3 regions of the Zhihengliuella flava genome follow, and region 1 is predicted to be linked to each of the others. Evidence: riboswitches for the same ligand, from Rfam matches in the RefSeq annotation. Region 1 holds a riboswitch; each other region holds the start of a gene.

The links. Region 1 has a riboswitch for S-adenosylmethionine ahead of IW252_RS05135 (methylenetetrahydrofolate reductase). Riboswitches for the same ligand answer to the same signal wherever they lie in the genome.
Region 2: it holds a riboswitch for S-adenosylmethionine, as region 1 does, so the genes downstream of both, IW252_RS07555 (hypothetical protein) here and IW252_RS05135 (methylenetetrahydrofolate reductase) in region 1, are expected to answer to the same signal.
Region 3: it holds a riboswitch for S-adenosylmethionine, as region 1 does, so the genes downstream of both, IW252_RS07220 (flavin reductase family protein) here and IW252_RS05135 (methylenetetrahydrofolate reductase) in region 1, are expected to answer to the same signal.

Annotation. Positions count from the first base shown of each region.
Region 1 is NZ_JADOTZ010000001.1:1,108,016-1,113,847, reverse strand. Features, by position in the region: gene IW252_RS05150 (NHL domain-containing thioredoxin family protein) at 1-139, shown strand, start outside; gene IW252_RS05145 (MFS transporter) at 261-1,502, shown strand; gene IW252_RS05140 (nuclear transport factor 2 family protein) at 1,507-2,502, opposite strand; SAM riboswitch class I at 2,757-2,861, shown strand; gene IW252_RS05135 (methylenetetrahydrofolate reductase) at 2,947-3,927, shown strand; gene metE (5-methyltetrahydropteroyltriglutamate--homocysteine S-methyltransferase) at 3,987-5,832, shown strand, end outside.
Region 2 is NZ_JADOTZ010000001.1:1,628,846-1,634,677, reverse strand. Features, by position in the region: gene IW252_RS07565 (DUF4011 domain-containing protein) at 1-1,814, shown strand, start outside; gene IW252_RS07560 (hypothetical protein) at 1,855-2,577, shown strand; SAM riboswitch class IV at 2,625-2,741, shown strand; gene IW252_RS07555 (hypothetical protein) at 2,771-3,382, shown strand; gene IW252_RS07550 (hypothetical protein) at 3,444-3,791, shown strand; gene IW252_RS07545 (hypothetical protein) at 3,951-4,286, shown strand; tRNA gene IW252_RS07540 (tRNA-Leu) at 4,434-4,517, opposite strand; gene IW252_RS07535 (FhaA domain-containing protein) at 4,761-5,528, shown strand; gene IW252_RS07530 (FHA domain-containing protein FhaB/FipA) at 5,525-5,832, shown strand, end outside.
Region 3 is NZ_JADOTZ010000001.1:1,561,907-1,567,738, reverse strand. Features, by position in the region: gene rpsF (30S ribosomal protein S6) at 1-240, shown strand, start outside; gene IW252_RS07235 (single-stranded DNA-binding protein) at 297-890, shown strand; gene rpsR (30S ribosomal protein S18) at 954-1,193, shown strand; gene rplI (50S ribosomal protein L9) at 1,212-1,673, shown strand; SAM riboswitch class IV at 1,864-1,979, shown strand; gene IW252_RS07220 (flavin reductase family protein) at 1,994-2,518, shown strand; gene IW252_RS07215 (DUF1801 domain-containing protein) at 2,539-3,012, opposite strand; gene IW252_RS07210 (hypothetical protein) at 3,006-3,362, opposite strand; gene dnaB (replicative DNA helicase) at 3,863-5,230, shown strand; gene IW252_RS07200 (HAD family hydrolase) at 5,230-5,832, shown strand, end outside.

The DNA of each region.
Region 1 (5,832 bases):
GGCGTGCGACGGCGAGCCCGGCGGTGATATCCCGGATCACGCCGCGTGCCACCTGTACCAGCAAGACTGGGGCATCCCTGTGGTCCTCGACGAGGACGGTGACACGGGCCTGACGCTGGACCTCCGCGGGCTCGACTAATCGCGCCCTCGGTCAGCCGAGTGTGACGGCCACCCTAGTAGTTGCTCTCAGTAACTACTAGGGTGGTTCTCGTTTACCCCGCCTTCATCTCGCAAGGAGCGTGCCAGCCGACGTGCCCACGATGTTCAGCGCACTGAAAAGCCCGAACTATCGCTTGTGGGTGGCCGGGGCGCTGGTATCCAACATCGGCACGTGGATGCAGCGCGTCGCCCAGGACTGGCTGGTACTCACCGTCCTCACGGATCAGAACGGCACCGCCGTGGGTATCACCACGGGCCTGCAGTTCCTCCCGATCCTCTTCATCGGCGCATGGGCCGGGCTCATCGCGGACCGGTATGACAAGCGCCGGTTGCTCATGATCACGCAGACGGCCATGGGCCTCACCGCGCTGATCTTGGGCCTGCTCGTGGTCACCGAGACGGCCGAACTGTGGCACGTGTACGTCATCGCGCTGGCGCTCGGCGTCGGCAGCGCGTTTGATGCCCCGGCGCGGCAGGCGTTCGTCTCCGAGGTCGTCGCCAAAAAGGACATTCCCAACGCCGTCGCCCTGAACAGCGCCTCCTTCAACCTCGCCCGCCTGGCTGGCCCGGGCGTCGCCGGCCTCATCATCGCGTGGGTGGGCACCGGCCCGGCCTTTCTCCTCAACGCCGCGAGCTTCGCGGCCGTGCTCTTCGGCATCTCCCGCATGAATGTTGCCGCGCTGTACCGGGCGGAGCCAACCCCGCGCGGCAAGCGCCAGATCCGCGAAGGCCTCGCCTACATCGCCGGCCGTCCGGACTTGATCGTGATCCTGACGATGGCGTTCCTTGTGGGCACGTTTGGATTCAATTTCCAGATCACGAACGCCATGATGGCCACCAGCGTGTTCGGCCGCGGTCCCACCGAGTACGGAGTCCTCGGCTCCATCACCGCCGTCGGCACGCTCGGCGCGGCGCTCTGGGCGGCCCGCCGTGGCCGGTTCCGGCTCCGTTACCTCGTCGGCGGCGCCGTCGTGTTCGGGGTGGCTGGCGTCGCCGGTGCGCTCATGCCGTCCTTCTGGTGGTATGCGCTCACGCTGGTGCCCGTCGGCCTCGGGGCGGTGACGTTCCTCAACGGCTGCAACACGTCCATTCAGCTGTCCGTGGCACCGCAGTATCGGGGCCGCGTGCTGGCGGTCTACATGGCGGTCGTCCAAGGCGGGACGCCGATTGGGGCGCCGCTGATTGGCTTCATCGGGGACACGCTCGGCGCGCGCTGGGCCGTGGGGCTCGGCTCTGGCGTTGCCCTCCTCGCCGGGGCGTGGGCGCTGTACTTGGTGCTGCGCGGGCGGTTCGTCATCCGGGATGACAACCCCGCCACCGGTTCGCTGCCCGCGGTGAAGTAGCGCGCTATTCGACGGCGACGGGGGTGACGGTCACGTTCGACGTCGACACGTCGAGCTTTGCAGTGAACGTGTAGGTCTCCGTCACGTCCACGTCCGTCATCGCTCCGGTGGCTAGGTCCTGTTCCGTGAGCTGGAGGGAGACGTCCGCCTCCAGCGGGGCGAGGACCCAGCCGCCGTCGAACCCCGTGATCTGGATCTCCGGATACCGCTCGACCTCCCAGTCGATGGTGCTGGCGTCCACCCGGTCGACGGTGTCATACGCCAGCGGGCAACCGGCGGGCATGAGGACTTGCTGCTCGGTACACCCGTCGAGGTAGGCGCGCACCTGCTGATCCACCTCATCCGTCAGCGCCTGAGTGGGCTGTGACACCAACTGAACGGGATCCTCGGCGTCGCTGTACTCGGTGACAATGCGGCTGGTTTCCTCCGCCCGGAAGAATTGCTGCTCAAAGGACGCGGTGACGATCGCCGGCGGGAGGACCGGGAAGGTCGCCGCGCCGGCCTCGAGCGGTGCCTCAGTCCCGTTGACCACAACGTCCGTGGTGTTGGCCGCGTTGACCTGCACCTGCGGCAGCTTTCCCACCTGCAAGTCCCACTGGTCGAAGAACAGCCACTGCTGGCCGGTGCGCACCAGCCGGAAGTCGGTGTGGTAGCCGCGGCCTTCTACGCCGTAGGAGACCCGCACAGACGCGCGGTCCCCCTCCCGGTCTTCTTCCTCGATCTGCACGTCGCCGAGGGCCGCAGCGGAGGCCGCCAGCGGTTCGCGGGAGAGCATCAGGCCATTGCCTTCGGCCGGGGCGTCGAGGTTGAGGTAGCCGAGCGCGGTGGCGCCGTCGCCCTCCTGGAGAGCGGCCACGTAGTCAGCCACCACGCGTTCGGGACCAAAGTGCTTGGCATTGACGACGGCGATGGCCACGCCGGCCGCCACGAGGACGACGATCAGGGCCACCGCCCAGATGGCGATGACCCTGCGAAGCCGCGCTCGGATCGTGGTGTGCACGGGCCATACGCTACCAGCGGCGCAGGCTGCGGCCGTTCTTTGCGGGCGCGGCCGGTTTCCCGGCGCAGGCGCGGGTACACCGCGACGTACCGCGTCATCATCACGTCTTATGACGCGCGTGAGACGCGGCACCCCGGATTTCCGGGGGACACATCCGGCCACACGGAGTCATCGCGGGTCATGTGCAGCACTGTGAAGCGCCCGCCGCCGACTCATTTGTCCGTTCTCCCGCCGGCACCGCAGTCTGGTTCCACAACCCATCCAGAGCGGCTGAGAGATCTGGCTCGACGACGCCGCAGCAACCATCCGGACCCGGCCCTGCCGGCTCGGAACGGTGCTACCGCCAGAAGCGATGGAGACGCATCCACGGTCCCCACGCCCACCGTCGTCGTACCCGGTGGGTGTGCGTGGCGTACTCCTTCGCACTAACTGCGAGGAGAGACGATGACAGATCTGCAGGCATCGACGGCACCGTCGTTGTCCTACGAGCTCTATCCGCCCCGGAATGAGGCGGCCGCCGGCAGCCTCGTCGAGACGATTGCGGCGCTGGAGGCCACGGCACCCGACTACGTGTCCGTCACCTACAACGGGAGCCCCGCCCGGCGGCGGGCCTCCGTCGAGCTGATCGGACACCTGATCGAACACACCCGACTGCGCCCGCTGGCCCACCTGACGTGCGTGGGGGAGAGCCGCGCCTCCCTGGACCGCCTGGTCAATCACCTCGTGGCACTCGGGGTGCGCGGGGTGTTGGCCCTGCGCGGCGATCTACCCCCGGGGCACGACGCCGTCGGGCCGGGCGAGCTGCCCTTCGCCCGGTACCTCGTGGAGCTGATCCGCGAGGTGGAGGCGCGCCGCTCCGCCTCGCTGGCCGCGGGGCGGCTGGCGATCGGTGTGGCCGCGTACCCCACGCGCCACCCCGAGTCGCCGAGCTTCCAACACGACGTCGAGGTGTTGCTGGCCAAGGAACGGGCGGGCGCGAACTTTGCCATTACCCAGATTTTCTTCGACGCGGCCGAATACGCCCACCTCGTGGCGGCCGCCCGCGCCGCCGGGGTACGGATCCCCATCGTGCCGGGGATCATGCCCGTCAACAGTGTGCGGCGGCTGACCCGGCTGGCGGAACTGGCCGGGCTGGCCCCCGACGCCGCGCTGCTGGCACGGCTGGAGCGGGCGTCGACTGATGCCGAGCGTCGCCGCATCGGGATCGACCACGCGGCCGCGTTGGCCCATGAAGCCTTCGTGGCAGGAGCCCCCGGCCTGCACCTGTACACGTTCAACGACGCGGTGGATTCCGTCGCCGTCGTGGACCAGCTCGGCCTCACGGGCGCCGGGACGGCGGACGCGGCGGGCGCAGATTTCGGCGACGCCAATGCGTTGGCTAGCGCCTACGCGGAGGCCGCGAACCGGCCGCTCGCCCACGCCTGAGCCGGCCGCCACACCAACACATTCCCTTTGATTTCAACCCACTCACCCTAGGAGTCACCATGACCACGTTCCCGAACGCCACCATCCTCGGCTACCCGCGCATCGGCCCCCGGCGCGAGCTCAAGCGCGCCGTCGAGTCCTACTGGGCCGGCCGCAGCACCGAGGCGGAGCTGGAGTCCGCCGCCGCGTCGCTGCAGGACGCCACCGTGGAGCGGCTGCGCGCGCTGGGTCTGACCGAGTCCTCGGCCATTCCCGCGGACTTTGCGCTGTACGACCAGGTGCTGGACACCACGGCCGCCTTGGGCGCCCTCCCGGCCCGATTTGCTGACCTGGCCGGGCCGGGCGGGGAAATTGGCCTCGACGCGTACTTCACGCTGGCCCGCGGTGACGCCGAGCGCGCCCCGCTGGAGATGACCAAGTGGTTCGACACGAACTATCACTACCTGGTCCCCGAGATCGGACCGGAGACCAGCTTTGCCGCGCTGGCCGACCGCCTCGCCGGGATCGTGCGGCGCCATCGGGCCCGCGGCGCCACGCTCCGCCCCGTGCTCGTCGGGCCCGTGACCTACCTGCTCTTGGCAAAGGCGGCCGACGGCGCGCCGGAGACCTTCCGGCCGATCGATCGCCTGAACGACGTCGTCGCGGCCTACCGCGGCGTCATCGCGCAGCTGGCCGACGCGGGGGCCGACTGGGTGCAGCTGGACGAGCCAGCCCTCACCACCGAGCACGGCAGCGCCCACGTTGACGACGCCGTGCTCGCCTACCGCGAGCTCGCCGATGCCGCGGGGTACGACGCCGGCACCCGCCCGGGACTGTTCGTCACCACGGGCTACGGCACGGCGGGCGACCCGGCCGCGCCGGGGCAGGCGCTCGCCGAACTCGCCGCCGCCGGCGTCGATGCCGTCCACGCGGACCTCGTTCGCGGCGCACGCCCCGGCACCGAGGCGCTGCAGGCGCTGGGGGACACCCGGTTCGTCGCCGGCATCGTGGACGGACGCAACGTCTGGCGGAACGATCTGGCCGCCTCCGCTGACTTGCTCACCTCCCTCGAGGCAGATGCCTCGGTGGCCACCAGCACCTCCCTGCTGCACGTCCCGCACGACGTCGCCGCTGAGACCAACCTGCCGTCCCCGCTGCCGCACTGGCTGGCGTTCGCCGACCAGAAGGTGAGCGAGGTGCTGACGCTGGCCGCCGGCGTCGAGCAGGGCCCGAACCGCTCGGCCGAGGTCGCGGCTCAGATCCAGGAGTCGGAGGACGCGAAGGCCGAGCGTGCCGCGGCCGAGGGCGTGCGGCGCGCCGAGGTGCGGCAGCGCACCGCGGCCATCACGACCGAGGACGCGACCCGCGCCGATGCCGCCGATCGGGCGGCGGCCCAGGCCGAGCGCCTGAGCCTGCCGGCGCTGCCGACCACCACCATCGGTTCCTTCCCGCAGACGGGCGAGGTCCGCAAGGCCCGTGCCGCCCACCGCGCCGGATCGCTGACGAATGAGGAGTATGACGAGTTTCTCCGCGCGGAGATCAAGCGGGTCATCGACCTGCAGGAGGAGATCGGTCTCGACGTGCTGGTGCACGGCGAACCGGAGCGCAATGACATGGTCCAGTACTTCGCGGAGAACTTTGACGGGTTCGCGGCCACGGAGCACGGCTGGGTGCAGTCCTACGGCTCGCGCTGCACCCGCCCCTCCATCTTGTGGGGCGATGTGTCGCGGCCGGAGGCGTTCACCGTCCCGTGGATCGAGTACGCGCAGTCACTCACCCAGAAGCCGGTCAAGGGGATGCTCACCGGGCCGGTGACCATCCTCGCGTGGTCGTTCGTTCGCAACGATCAGCCGCTCGCCGAGACGGCCAATCAGGTGGCGCTGGCCCTGCGCGACGAGGTCGCTGACCTGGAGGCCGCTGGCATCG
Region 2 (5,832 bases), 520 kb from region 1:
CGCAGGTGACCCCCGGGGACTCGATCAACTGCATCTATCGCGGTCGAGCGTTCATCCTCGCGGGCGACGACAAGCAGCTGCCTCCGACGTCGTTCTTCGAGCGCGCGACCGAGGTCGACGAGGACGTGGAGCTCGACTCCGACGTGCAGGACTTCCAGTCGATCCTGGAGCTGGCGAAGTCGGCGGGCGCGTTCCAGAACCTCGGGCTGCGCTGGCACTACAGGTCGCGCCACGAGGCCCTGATCGCGTTCTCGAACTACCGCTTCTACGAGGGGAAGCTCATCACCTACCCATCGGCGCAGGAGGACGGCCCGGACGTCGGCGTCGAGTTCTTCCTGGCCGACGGCATGTATCGCCGAGGCGGCGGTGCGGACAACCCGCGCGAGGCGAAGGTCGTCGCCCAGCGGGTGATCCACCACTATCGGACCAGACCAGGGGCCTCGCTCGGCGTGGTCACGTTCTCCGTGGCGCAGGCCTCGGCCGTGACAGCGGCCGTCGACGAGCTCCGGGCGTCGCACCGCGACCTCGATGAGCACTTCGACACGAGCGACCGACTCGACGGCTTCTTCGTCCGCTCGCTCGAGTCGGTGCAGGGCGATGAGCGCGACGTGATCCTGTTCTCGGTCGGCTACGGCCCCGACGAGGCGGGGAAGGTCTCGACGAACTTCGGCGTGCTCAACAAGGAGAAGGGCTGGCGGCGACTGAACGTCGGCGTCACGCGGGCGAGACAGCGCATCGAGGTAGTCTCCTCGATGGAGGCGCACGACATCCCCGCCTCCCAGAACGAGAACGTCGAGGCCCTTCGGGCGTACCTGGACTTCGCGAAGCGCGGCATCGAGGTGCTCGGGACACAGTCCTCGGCGACGGGGCTCATGCCGGAATCGCCCTTCGAGGAGTCGGTGATCCGCACGATCGAGTCGTGGGGCTACAAGGTGGAGCCCCAGGTGGGCGCCGCGGGCTTCCGCATCGACCTCGCAGTTCGGCACCCCGCGAAGTCCGGCGTGTTCGCAATCGGGGTCGAGTGCGACGGGTACCAGTACCACTCGTCGCCCACCGCGCGCGACCGCGACCGCCTGCGCGATCAGGTGCTCGAAGGGCTGGGCTGGACCCTGCACCGGATCTGGGGCACGTCCTGGTACCGCGACAAGGCCTCGGAGGAGCAGCGCCTCCGGGCCGCAATCGAGGACGCCATCGCCGGCAGGACCTCGGCGATGAGGCGGAGCCGTCCCGAGCTCGTGCGCCCCGACGTCGAAACGGTGCCCGCGCAGTCGGAGGCGTCCCACGACTGGGTCGTGCGCTACAAGGAGGCGGCGGAGCAGGACCTTCCGCTCTGGGCCGACGCGGGCGAGCCCGGGAGTCACGTGTACCTGGTCGAGCCACTGCACAACCTCGCGAGGGCTGAAGGCCCAATCCACATGGCGCTGGTGTTCGAGCGGATCAGGGACTGGTGGCACATCGGCAGAATCTCCCAGAGGATGAAGGAGAACATCGACCTGGCGATCGAGATGGCCGATGTTGTGCGCGACGGCGACTTTATCGACGTCCCGGGCCGACCGGTCACGAAGGTCCGGAGCAACGGCAATCAACGCAAGCCGGAGCAGGTTCATGTCGACGAGTTCGCGAGGGCCGTCGAGCTCCTCGTCCAAGACGTCGGCGGGGCCTCCCGCTCGGAGGTCGCGGTGCAAATTGCGAGGCTCTACGGCTGGAACAGGAACGGCTCGATCCTCGATGCGCGCCTGAACCAGGCGATCGACCGAGCTGTCGAGAGTGGCCGGGTGGTGGACCAGGACGGCAGGCTCTCGACGGCACCCTGAGCTGCGAGAGGTCGGAGCGTGAGCAGAGCACCTGTGGCAGGTGCTCTTTCGTCGCGTCGAGCACCAGCAGCGCGGAAGGTGGCTCGACGCGGGTGCTGGCTTCGCCGGAGAAAAGATTGATCGCCTCCAGCACGGTGGCGCCGGGGGTGAGGGTCTCGAGGCGGTCGCCAGTCTCGGCGAAGCCGAGCACCGCCCTGATGGTGGCGGTCTCGACAAGGCCGTGCTCGATGATGCTGGGCGCGAAGTGCCTGGCGACGGCGTTGGTGGTAATGAGGCGGTAGCCGTCGTCAGTGCGCACCGGCGCCTGAGAGAAGCTCTGCTCGACGACCAGAGAGAGGAACACGCCGATGCCGTCGTCGAGCTCGAGTACCTGGGGGCGTCCGTAGCCCTCGAGGGCATCGACCAGCTTCGGCGGCCTCAGGAGGTTGTCGCGGATCTTCTCGATGCTGAGCACGGTGTCCATGTGCGGGTCCGCGATGGGCTTCCCGCCCATGCGCTTGCTGTGCGCGATCGCGTTCCGCAGCTTCGCATACTGGCGGAGCACGTCCTTCTGCCGCTGGAGCAGAGTGTCGGAGCCCGAGAGCAGCTCGTCGAACGGCACCCAATCGTCATGCCTCTCACGACGCCTCTACTGCCGACGCCTCTACTGCCGGGCGAGCTGATCCTCGATTTCGGAGAAGGCATTGAGGAACCTCTCGGCGTCGGTATCGGCCATGGCACAGCTCCTGATCGGTCGGCTCGGGAATCAGACGGTGATCCGTAGCCTAGTGGGCGGGCGGCGTCAGCGCCTTCAAGTATAGTCGTCACCACGTTCAAGAGTCGTGACGCAAAGTACCTGGCTGGTCACGCGACAACCCGAATCCATCGATTCCCGGGTGTCCCAGGGGAAGAACGGGCTCACGAGATCTCGTGATGCAAGATTCGATGGGGCTCTGCCCCGGAGAGGGGCATCCACCATGTCCGACATCAAGTACGTTAACCCCCGCCGCGACGGCTGGTGGGGCGAGCTCGACCTGAGCTACCACCGCATTCCGGTGACTACCCGGCATGAGTTGGAAGTCGAGCAGGCCGCGCTCGCGGTGCTGGCGGCCCATCCACCTGTCGGCTTCGCCGGTAACCTTGAGGGCGTCACGCTCACCGCTGCACAGCTCAAAGCACTGGTCGAGCGAGCCGTCGCGGATGCCGAGCAGAAAACGGAGCGCCAGCGTGAGGCGGACGCCGAGGAGCGGCGCAGGCTCGGCTGGATGAGGATCGAGGAGGCGCTCTCTGCGCCTGACGCCGATCAGGTGGTCGTAGAGGGCCGCTGGGCGGGGCACACACGATGCGAGGCGACCGCGTGGTGCTGGAACCTGTTCCAGTACGAGCCACACGGCTTCGTGCACCCCGGCTCGCAGGTGCGCCACGAGGCGATGCAGAAGCTGCAGGCCGGCGGACTGCCCGAAGTCTTCGGCTATCCCGAGCGCGCTCGGGAGCTCGTAGCCCGCGGACTGACGCCTCGCGAGTACCGGCGGCACAAAGAGGCTCTGGGCGCGAACACATTCACGGATGCCGACGTGAGGCACGGCTGACGGTGGATGTCGGTGGTCCGAGGGATACTCGGATCACCGCTCACCGAGCACGGAGGACCTCATGGAAGCACTGGCAATTATCGGCACCGGCATCTTGATCCTCATCGTCGCAAAGATGCTGCGCAAGAAGCCGCCGCCGCAGGTGCACGACGCCGGAAGGTCGTCGCAGCAGAGATCAGGCGCGAACCCAGACCCGAATTGGGAGGACCACGTCAACCACCATCACCCAGGCATCGGGCTGGAGCTCGCAGTTGGCATCGGGGCCGGCGCACTGATCAGCAGGAGCAGGGACGCCGGCGAAGAGGCTGAGCTGGGGTCGCTGGTCGAGGCGGATGAGTTTGAACATGAGAGGGGCTACTACGAGGACGCAGACCCTGGGTGGGAGGACTACGCCAATCATCACCACTGAGTCAGCACCGCGGAGCCAGCACGTCTGAACCGGTGCCGATACTCTCGACGCGATCCTCAAAGGTCCCTCCAAGCCGGAATTGCACCCCAGGAACCCGACCGACAGGACTGAACACATGAACTGCCACCACTGTCCTGAGGTACCACACTGTTCTTCTGAATGAACGTCGATTACGAGAACACACCGACTTTTCTCATCGATGCCTCCGTCTTCCCTGGGTCGAGCGGGAGCCCGGTGTTCCTCGTCCCAAGACCGTCTGCACCTGACAAGTACGGGAACATCACGATCGGCGGCCCCGCGAAGCCTCCGATGCTCCTAGGCATCGTCGCCGCCGTCCACCAACGACAAGTGCCGGTTATGCTTGCGTCGGCGGCTTCCGGGATTCCCGTGGTCAGCGATCTAATCGACTTGGGGATCGTCTACAAGGCAAGCGCCATCCATGACCTCGCCCGGCAGCTAATGGCAGAGGAGACGCGGTCAGCTCGCAGTGCGTGACGCTGTCCGCTCTATCCGCTTCCGCATCGCTTTCATCCAGGGTCCGGCCAACCGCCGTCCCGTCTTAGCACTTTTTCTAGCACTTCTGACAAAAACGGCCCCTGGCCTGAGATATAAAATCCCAGGTCAGGGGCCATTTCATTCGCGTGCGCGAGGGGGGACTTGAACCCCCACGATCTTGCGATCACTGGCACCTGAAGCCAGCGCGTCTGCCAATTCCGCCACTCGCGCATATGTAGTTGTCATCCGACGCGCCCGCGCCGAACAGCGAGAACTATCTTATCCATACTTTGGCACCCTCACCTAATCGGCACCGCCCCGCGTGAGGCGATTCACCCGCTGAGGGGAACCGGAAGCATTCCAAATTCGTTGCGATCTGAGGTGAGTCCGCCACGGGTCAGGACGCATCCAATCTTGGGCAAGTAGTATCGAAACGCAATCAGTCGGTTTGGAACGGTAGGAAGGAGCAACGCCATGGGTCTGGTCGACAACGTCGAACGGGGCCTGGAAAAGCTGGTCACCAGCGTCTTCCGCGGTTCCTCCAGCGCGGGCGTACAGCCCGTTGAGATTGCCAGCAAGGTCCGCAACCAGATGGACCGCGGCACGCTCACCGTCAGCGAGGGCCGCACCACCGCGCCCAATCATTTCACCGTGCGCCTCGCGGCAGCGGACTTTGAGAAGATTCAAGAATTCGGCACGGCCTTGGCCGAAGAGCTGTGCGATGTGGCAATCGACCACGCCCGCAGCCAGCACTACACGCTCACGGGCAAGGTCGCGGTGACGTTCGAACAGGACGAGGCCGTCCGCGCCGGCGACTTGGCCGTACAGGCCAAGATTGTGCGCCGCCCCGAGTCGGGGCCCAGCTCCGCTGAGGCGGGAACGACGGCGCCGCGCGCTCCGCAGCCATCCCCCCAGCCGGCGCGGGAACCGGAACCGCGGCTCCAGCCGGTGCTGCAGATCGGCCACAAGCGGTACGGCATGAACTCGGACTCGATCGTGCTGGGCCGGTCCTCGGAGACGGACATCCCCGTCGATGACACGGGCGTGTCCCGCCAACACTTGGAGATCCGCTCCGAAGCAGGCAAGGTGTGGGCTGTAGACCTTGGATCGACCAACGGCAGCTACGTGAACGGCTCCAAAGTGGATGGCCGCGCGGAGCTCTTCGATGGTTCGGTCATCACCATGGGCCGCACCCGCATCACGTTCCGCATGTTGCCCCAACGCACTGGAGGTCGGTCATGACCGAACTCGCGCTCACTGCCATGCGCCTTGGCTTCCTCATTCTGCTGTGGATCCTCATCCTGAGCATCGTCGGGGCGCTGCGCCGAGACCTTCTGGTCGGCAAGCGGGCGACCGTGCCCGCCGCACCCGCGACGACGGAGTCCGCGGAGCCCACAGCACCGGCCCCCGCCCCCAAGCAACACCCGCACCTCTTGGAACTCGTCGAAGGGCCCCAGGCAGGTGAGACCGTTGAGCTCGCCGCCAGCCCCATCCTGCTCGGCCGCGCGCAAGAGGCCACGCTGGTCCTCGTCGACGACTATGCATC
Region 3 (5,832 bases), 450 kb from region 1:
CTCGGCAAGTTCCTGGACGTTGTCCGCAACGATGGCGGGACCATCGAAAACGTTGACATCTGGGGCCGCCGTCGTCTGGCCTACGAGATCCAGAAGAAGTCCGAGGCGATCTACGCCGTGGTCAACTTCACCGCCACCCCGGCAACCTCTGCCGAGCTTGATCGCCAGCTGTCTCTGAATGAGACGATCCTGCGCACCAAGATCATCCGCCCGGAGGATCAGAAGGTTTCCGCCAAGTAATTCCCCTGCGGGAATTGCTCGAGTAATCGAACGAACCGACACGTCAGGAGACAGTCATGGCAGGCGAGACAGTCATTACGGTCATCGGTAATCTCACCGGTGACCCGGAATTGCGTTTCACCCCGTCGGGCGCTGCGGTGGCCAACTTCACCATCGCTTCCACCCCGCGGACGTTCGACCGCCAGACCAACGAGTGGAAGGACGGCGAAACGCTGTTCCTGCGCTCCTCGGTGTGGCGCGACGCTGCCGAGAATGTCGCCGAGACGCTGACCAAGGGCATGCGTGTTGTGGCCCAAGGTCGGCTCAAGTCGCGTTCGTTCGACACCAAGGAAGGCGAACGGCGCACCGTCATGGAGCTGGATGTCGACGAGATCGGCCCCTCCCTGCGTTACGCCTCCGCTAAGGTCACCCGCACCCAGCGCAATGGCGGTGGAGGCAATCAGGGTGGCTTCGGCGGCGGTGCTCCCGCAGGCGGCTTCGGCGGCGGAAATGCCGGTTTTGGCGGCGGCAACGCCGCACCGCAGCAGCAGTCCGGCGGCAACGCCGGTGGCGGCTGGGGCGCCCCGGCCGACGATCCCTGGTCCACTCCCTCCACCGGTGGTAACAACGGTGGCGGTTGGGGCGCTGGGAACGACGAACCGCCTTTCTAAACCTATTTCTATTCACCATCCCGCAGAACACTCTGCGGGCTCCACACACTAAGGAGCTCCACGATGGCTAAGGCTGATATTCGCAAGCCCAAACCAAAGTCCAACCCCTTGAAGGCCGCTGACATCACTGTCATCGACTACAAGGACGTCGCCCTGCTGCGTAAGTTCATCTCTGATCGCGGCAAGATCCGTGCTCGTCGCGTGACCGGCGTGTCCGTGCAGGAGCAGCGCAAGATTGCGCAGGCCATCAAGAACGCCCGTGAGGTGGCCCTGCTGCCTTACTCCGGCGCTGGCCGCGGCTAAGGGAAGGGGACAACAACTATGGCTAAGCTCATTCTGACCCACGAAGTGACCGGTCTCGGTACCGCTGGCGACATCGTCGAGGTGAAGAACGGTTACGCACGTAACTACCTTCTGCCGCGCGGCTTCGCCGTGACCTGGAGCAAGGGTGGCGAGAAGCAGGTCGAGTCCATCAAGGCCGCCCGCGCTGCCCGCGCCGTTGCCTCGCTGGAAGAGGCCAAGGCGGTTGCCGCCAAGCTGGCTTCCAAGCCGGTCAAGGTGCAGGTGAAGACGGGCGACTCCGGTCGTCTGTTCGGCACCGTCAAGGGCGCCGACGTCGCGCAGGCCGTTGAGGCCGCGGGGCTCGGCTCCATCGACAAGCGCATGGTCGAGCTGCCGGAGCACATCAAGGCCACCGGCAACTACGAGGCCACCGTGCGTCTGCACGAGGACGTTTCCGCAACCATCGCGCTGCAGGTCGTCCCGGCTGCCAAGAAGAAGTAACTGGCCGCGGCGATAGCCGCTCCCGGACTTCGGCCGTGAGGCCCCGCCCCGAGTGGGTGGGGCCTCACGCGTTTAACGGACGACGACGGCGCGCCCCTCGGCGTTGGTGGCCCCTGGGGCGGTGGCAACCTTGCGAAATATTGCGGCCCGCCTTGGCCACGGTGCGCCACGGACCGTAACGTGGGGACTGAATCAAGAGATTCAACGTAAAGCCCTGGCTCGTTGAACGGCAACCCTCTCCTCGGTAGTGGGGTGCTCCAGGTGACGATTCGGCCCACCGGAAAACCGGTCGGGCAAGTACCGCACGACAGGTGGTGAGCATGACTGCGCACGCGTCCGTTCTTTCCGATGATCTTTCCCCGCTGGCCCTTCGGCACGCTTTTGCCCAGCACCCCTCCGGTATTGCCGCGCTCTGTGCCGTGATCGACGGCCGACCGCAGGGGATCGTGGCCTCCTCCTTCACCGTGGGGGTGTCCCTAGACCCGCCACTGGTGATGTTCGCCGTCCAAAAGACGTCGCGGACCTGGCCGATCGTCAGCGAAGCCAGCCGAATTGGCGTGTCCATCCTCGCGAGCGAGCATCAGGGGGTCTGCCAGCAGATCGCCTCGCGGGACGGGGATCGCTTTGCTGGGCTCGCCCTCGAGACCAACGACGCCGGGTCCCTGTTCCTCCGCGACGCCTCCCTCTGGTTGGAGACCAGCGTTGAGCAGCAGATCGAGGCGGGGGATCACTACGTGGTGCTCTTGCGGGTGCACGGGCACTCCACACACCCCAGCCAGGCGCGGCCCTTGTTGTTCCACAACTCGGGCTTTACCACCCTGGCCGAGCCGGCGTTCGCCCACTAAATCAGTGGCCCCGCGGCCGGTCAGTCGCGTCGGGCGCGCTCCGTGGTTCCGCTATCAGGGTCCGGGCGGTGCATCGCGTCCATGACGTGACGGTAGCTCTCCACGAGGTACCGGCGCAGCGCGTCGGGGTCGATGTCCGCCAGCTTGTTCACGTAAAGGCAGGCCGTACTGCGCTTGTACTTTCCGAGGTCCGCAAGGGCTGCAGCGGATTCTTCCGTGTCGTTAATCGCGTAGATCACGAGGTGAGCCTTGCGCGGGGAGAACCCGAGGGCCGGGGCGTCGCCTTCGTGGCCTGACGCGTAGCGGTAGTGATAGCTGCCGAATCCGATGATGGACGGCCCCCACATCTGAGCGGGGTGGCCGCTGATCTCCTCCAGGAGCTCCACGAGCACGGAGGCGTCCTCGCGGCGCCGCGCGTTCTCGACGGACGCGATGAACTCGCGGGGGTCGACGTCGGTCGGCTGCATGACCGGTGCCGCTGCGCGCTTCACCACCGGGGAGACCCCGTGAGGCGCTTGACGATGGGTTCGCCGAGGGGCGGTGCCGTGGGGTCCTGCGGAATTCCGTTCTCCGCCGGCGGTGAGGTGGGGTCCTGCGGTGTCGCGGAGGGAGTCGCGGAGGACGAGTGCGGCAAGCGCTGCTGGCTCTCTTGACGAATCTGCTCCGCGCGCTGCTCGTCCTGCCGCCGCTGCTCCTCGACTTGGCGATTCAGCTGCTGAATGTACTGTTCCTCTTCGCTGAGCCCGGAGTGGGGCCGGGAGCTAAAGATCCACCACAGTCCGGCGACAATCGCCGCGACGACGAGGAGGAAGATCAGTGCCTCCGTGACCGAAATACCGAACACTTGGTGCCTCCTAGTCCCGCGTGACGAAGCCGCACCGAGCCGATCCGCGCGGTGCCTAGTGACTAATCTACGGCGCTTGTCCCCGGAGCGCATCACCCTTGAGGAGCATGTGCGCGGGGTTCGGGCGTGTCTGTGGGTAACCCGGGCCAAGCTGTGGATAAGTGGGGCTGGTTTTCAACACCCGGGTGTCCTCTCCGGGCCTTCAACCCTCAGTGAAGGCTGAAGGTTGGGGACAAAAATGTGTGAATCCACACCTGTACACACATGAAAGTACTAGTCAGAATGTATTTAGGAGAGAAAATAATCCGCTGTCCACAGGGTCGTCCCCACGCTGTGCACAGGTTGGGCGCGTTTACCCACAGCCCCTGTGGATAACTCCCTTGGCGTGGGGGCTGAGGGGGCCTACAGTTCAAGCAGCCTCGCGCGCGAACGCGTACCTATTTTGTGCCCTGCCGGGTGGATCATTGAGGCAAACGTCGGCGCCGGCGAAAGGACCTTTGGTGACACTGACCCACAGCGAGATCGAGGAGCACTCCGCGGACGCTGGGCGGACCCCGCCGCAGGACATCGTCGCCGAGCAGTCGGTGCTCGGCGGCATGATGCTCTCCAAAGACGCCATCGCCGATTGCGTGGAAGTCCTGCGCGGCCCGGACTTCTATCGCCCGTCCCATGAGCTGGTCTATGAGGCCATCATTGACCTCTACGGCCGTGGAGAACCCGCGGACGCGGTCACCGTCGCGGACTTGCTGACCAAGCGCGGAGACATTTCCCGCGTCGGCGGCCCCGCGTATTTGCACACCCTGATTCAGTCCGTCCCGACGGCGGCCAACGCGGGCTTCTATGCGGAGATCGTCGCCGAGCGCGCGGTGCTGCGCCGCCTCGTCGATGCCGGCACCAAGATCGTCCAGCTCGGCTACTCGCAAGACGGCGAGGTGGAGGACATCGTCAACACCGCGCAGGCGGAGGTCATGACCGTCGCGGAGCGCCGCGGCGGCGAGGACTACGTCCCGCTGCGGGACATCATCGAGGGCACCGTCGATGAGATCGAGTCCGCCGGCAGCCGCGGCGAGGGCATCATCGGCGTACCCACCGGATTCTATGAGCTCGACGAGCTGACCCAGGGCTTGCAGGGCGGCCAGATGGTCGTGATTGCCGCGCGTCCGGCGGTCGGCAAGTCCACGTTCGCGCTGGACTTCGCCCGCTCGGCGGCCATCAAGAACAACATGACCACCGTCTTCTTCTCCCTCGAAATGGGGCGGAATGAAATCGCGATGCGCTTGCTCTCCGCGGAGGCCTCGATTGGCCTGCAAGATCTGCGTAAGGGCACGGTGAAGGATGAGCAGTGGGGCAAAATTGCCACCACCATGGGGCGGCTCAACGACGCCCCGCTGTACATTGATGATTCGCCGAATATGTCCCTGATGGAGATCCGGGCCAAGTGCCGTCGGCTGAAGCAAAAGAATGACCTCAAGCTCGTGGTGCTCGACTACCTGCAGCTGATGAGCTCGGGCAAGCGCGTCGAATCTCGCCAGCAGGAGGTCTCCGAGTTCTCGCGTGCGCTCAAGCTCCTCGCCAAGGAGCTGGAGGTCCCGGTGATCGCGCTCTCGCAGCTGAACCGTGGCTCCGAGCAGCGCACAGACAAGAAGCCCATGGTGTCTGACCTGCGTGAGTCCGGTTCGATTGAGCAGGACGCCGACATGGTCATCCTGCTCCACCGTGAAGACATCTATGACAAGGAGTCCCCTCGGGCCGGCGAGGCGGACGTGATCGTGGCCAAGCACCGTAACGGCCCCACCAAGACGATCGTGGTCGCCTTCCAGGGCCACTACTCGCGCTTTTCCAACATGGCTTCCGAAGGCGGCATGTAGTGGCGGGCATCAGGCTGGTCGTCACCGACATGGACGGCACGTTGCTGCACGACGACGGCACGGTGCCGGCCGCGTTTTGGCCCCTCCTGGAGCGTATGCGTGCTCAGGGCATCACGTTTGTGCCGGCCTCGGGCCGGCAGCACGCCGCCTTGAGTCGGGACTTCGCCGGGCGCGGTCCCCTGCACATCATTGCTGAGAATGGGGCGCTACTCACCCACGACGGCACCGAGCTGTTTTCCCGCACCCTCGAGGCGGCGGCCGTGCGGGACATGCTGGCGGCCTTGCGGGAGGTGGCTGCGCGCGAGAATCTGGGCGTGGTGCTGTGCGGCAAGCGGTCCGCCTACATCGAGCGGCAGGATGCGCACTTCCGGGAGCAGGCACGGCACTACTACGCGGCACTCGAGCCGGTGGAGGACCTGCTGGCGGTCCAGGACGATTTCCTGAAGATTGCGGTGTGCGATCTCGAGGAGGATGCCGCTCGCCTCGAGGACGAGTTGACCGGCATTGCTGCGGGGCACCGGCTGGTGGTGTCCGGGCCGAAGTGGGCGGACATCATGCGCCCCGACGTGGACAAGGGCCACGCGCTGGCCCACCTGCAGGCA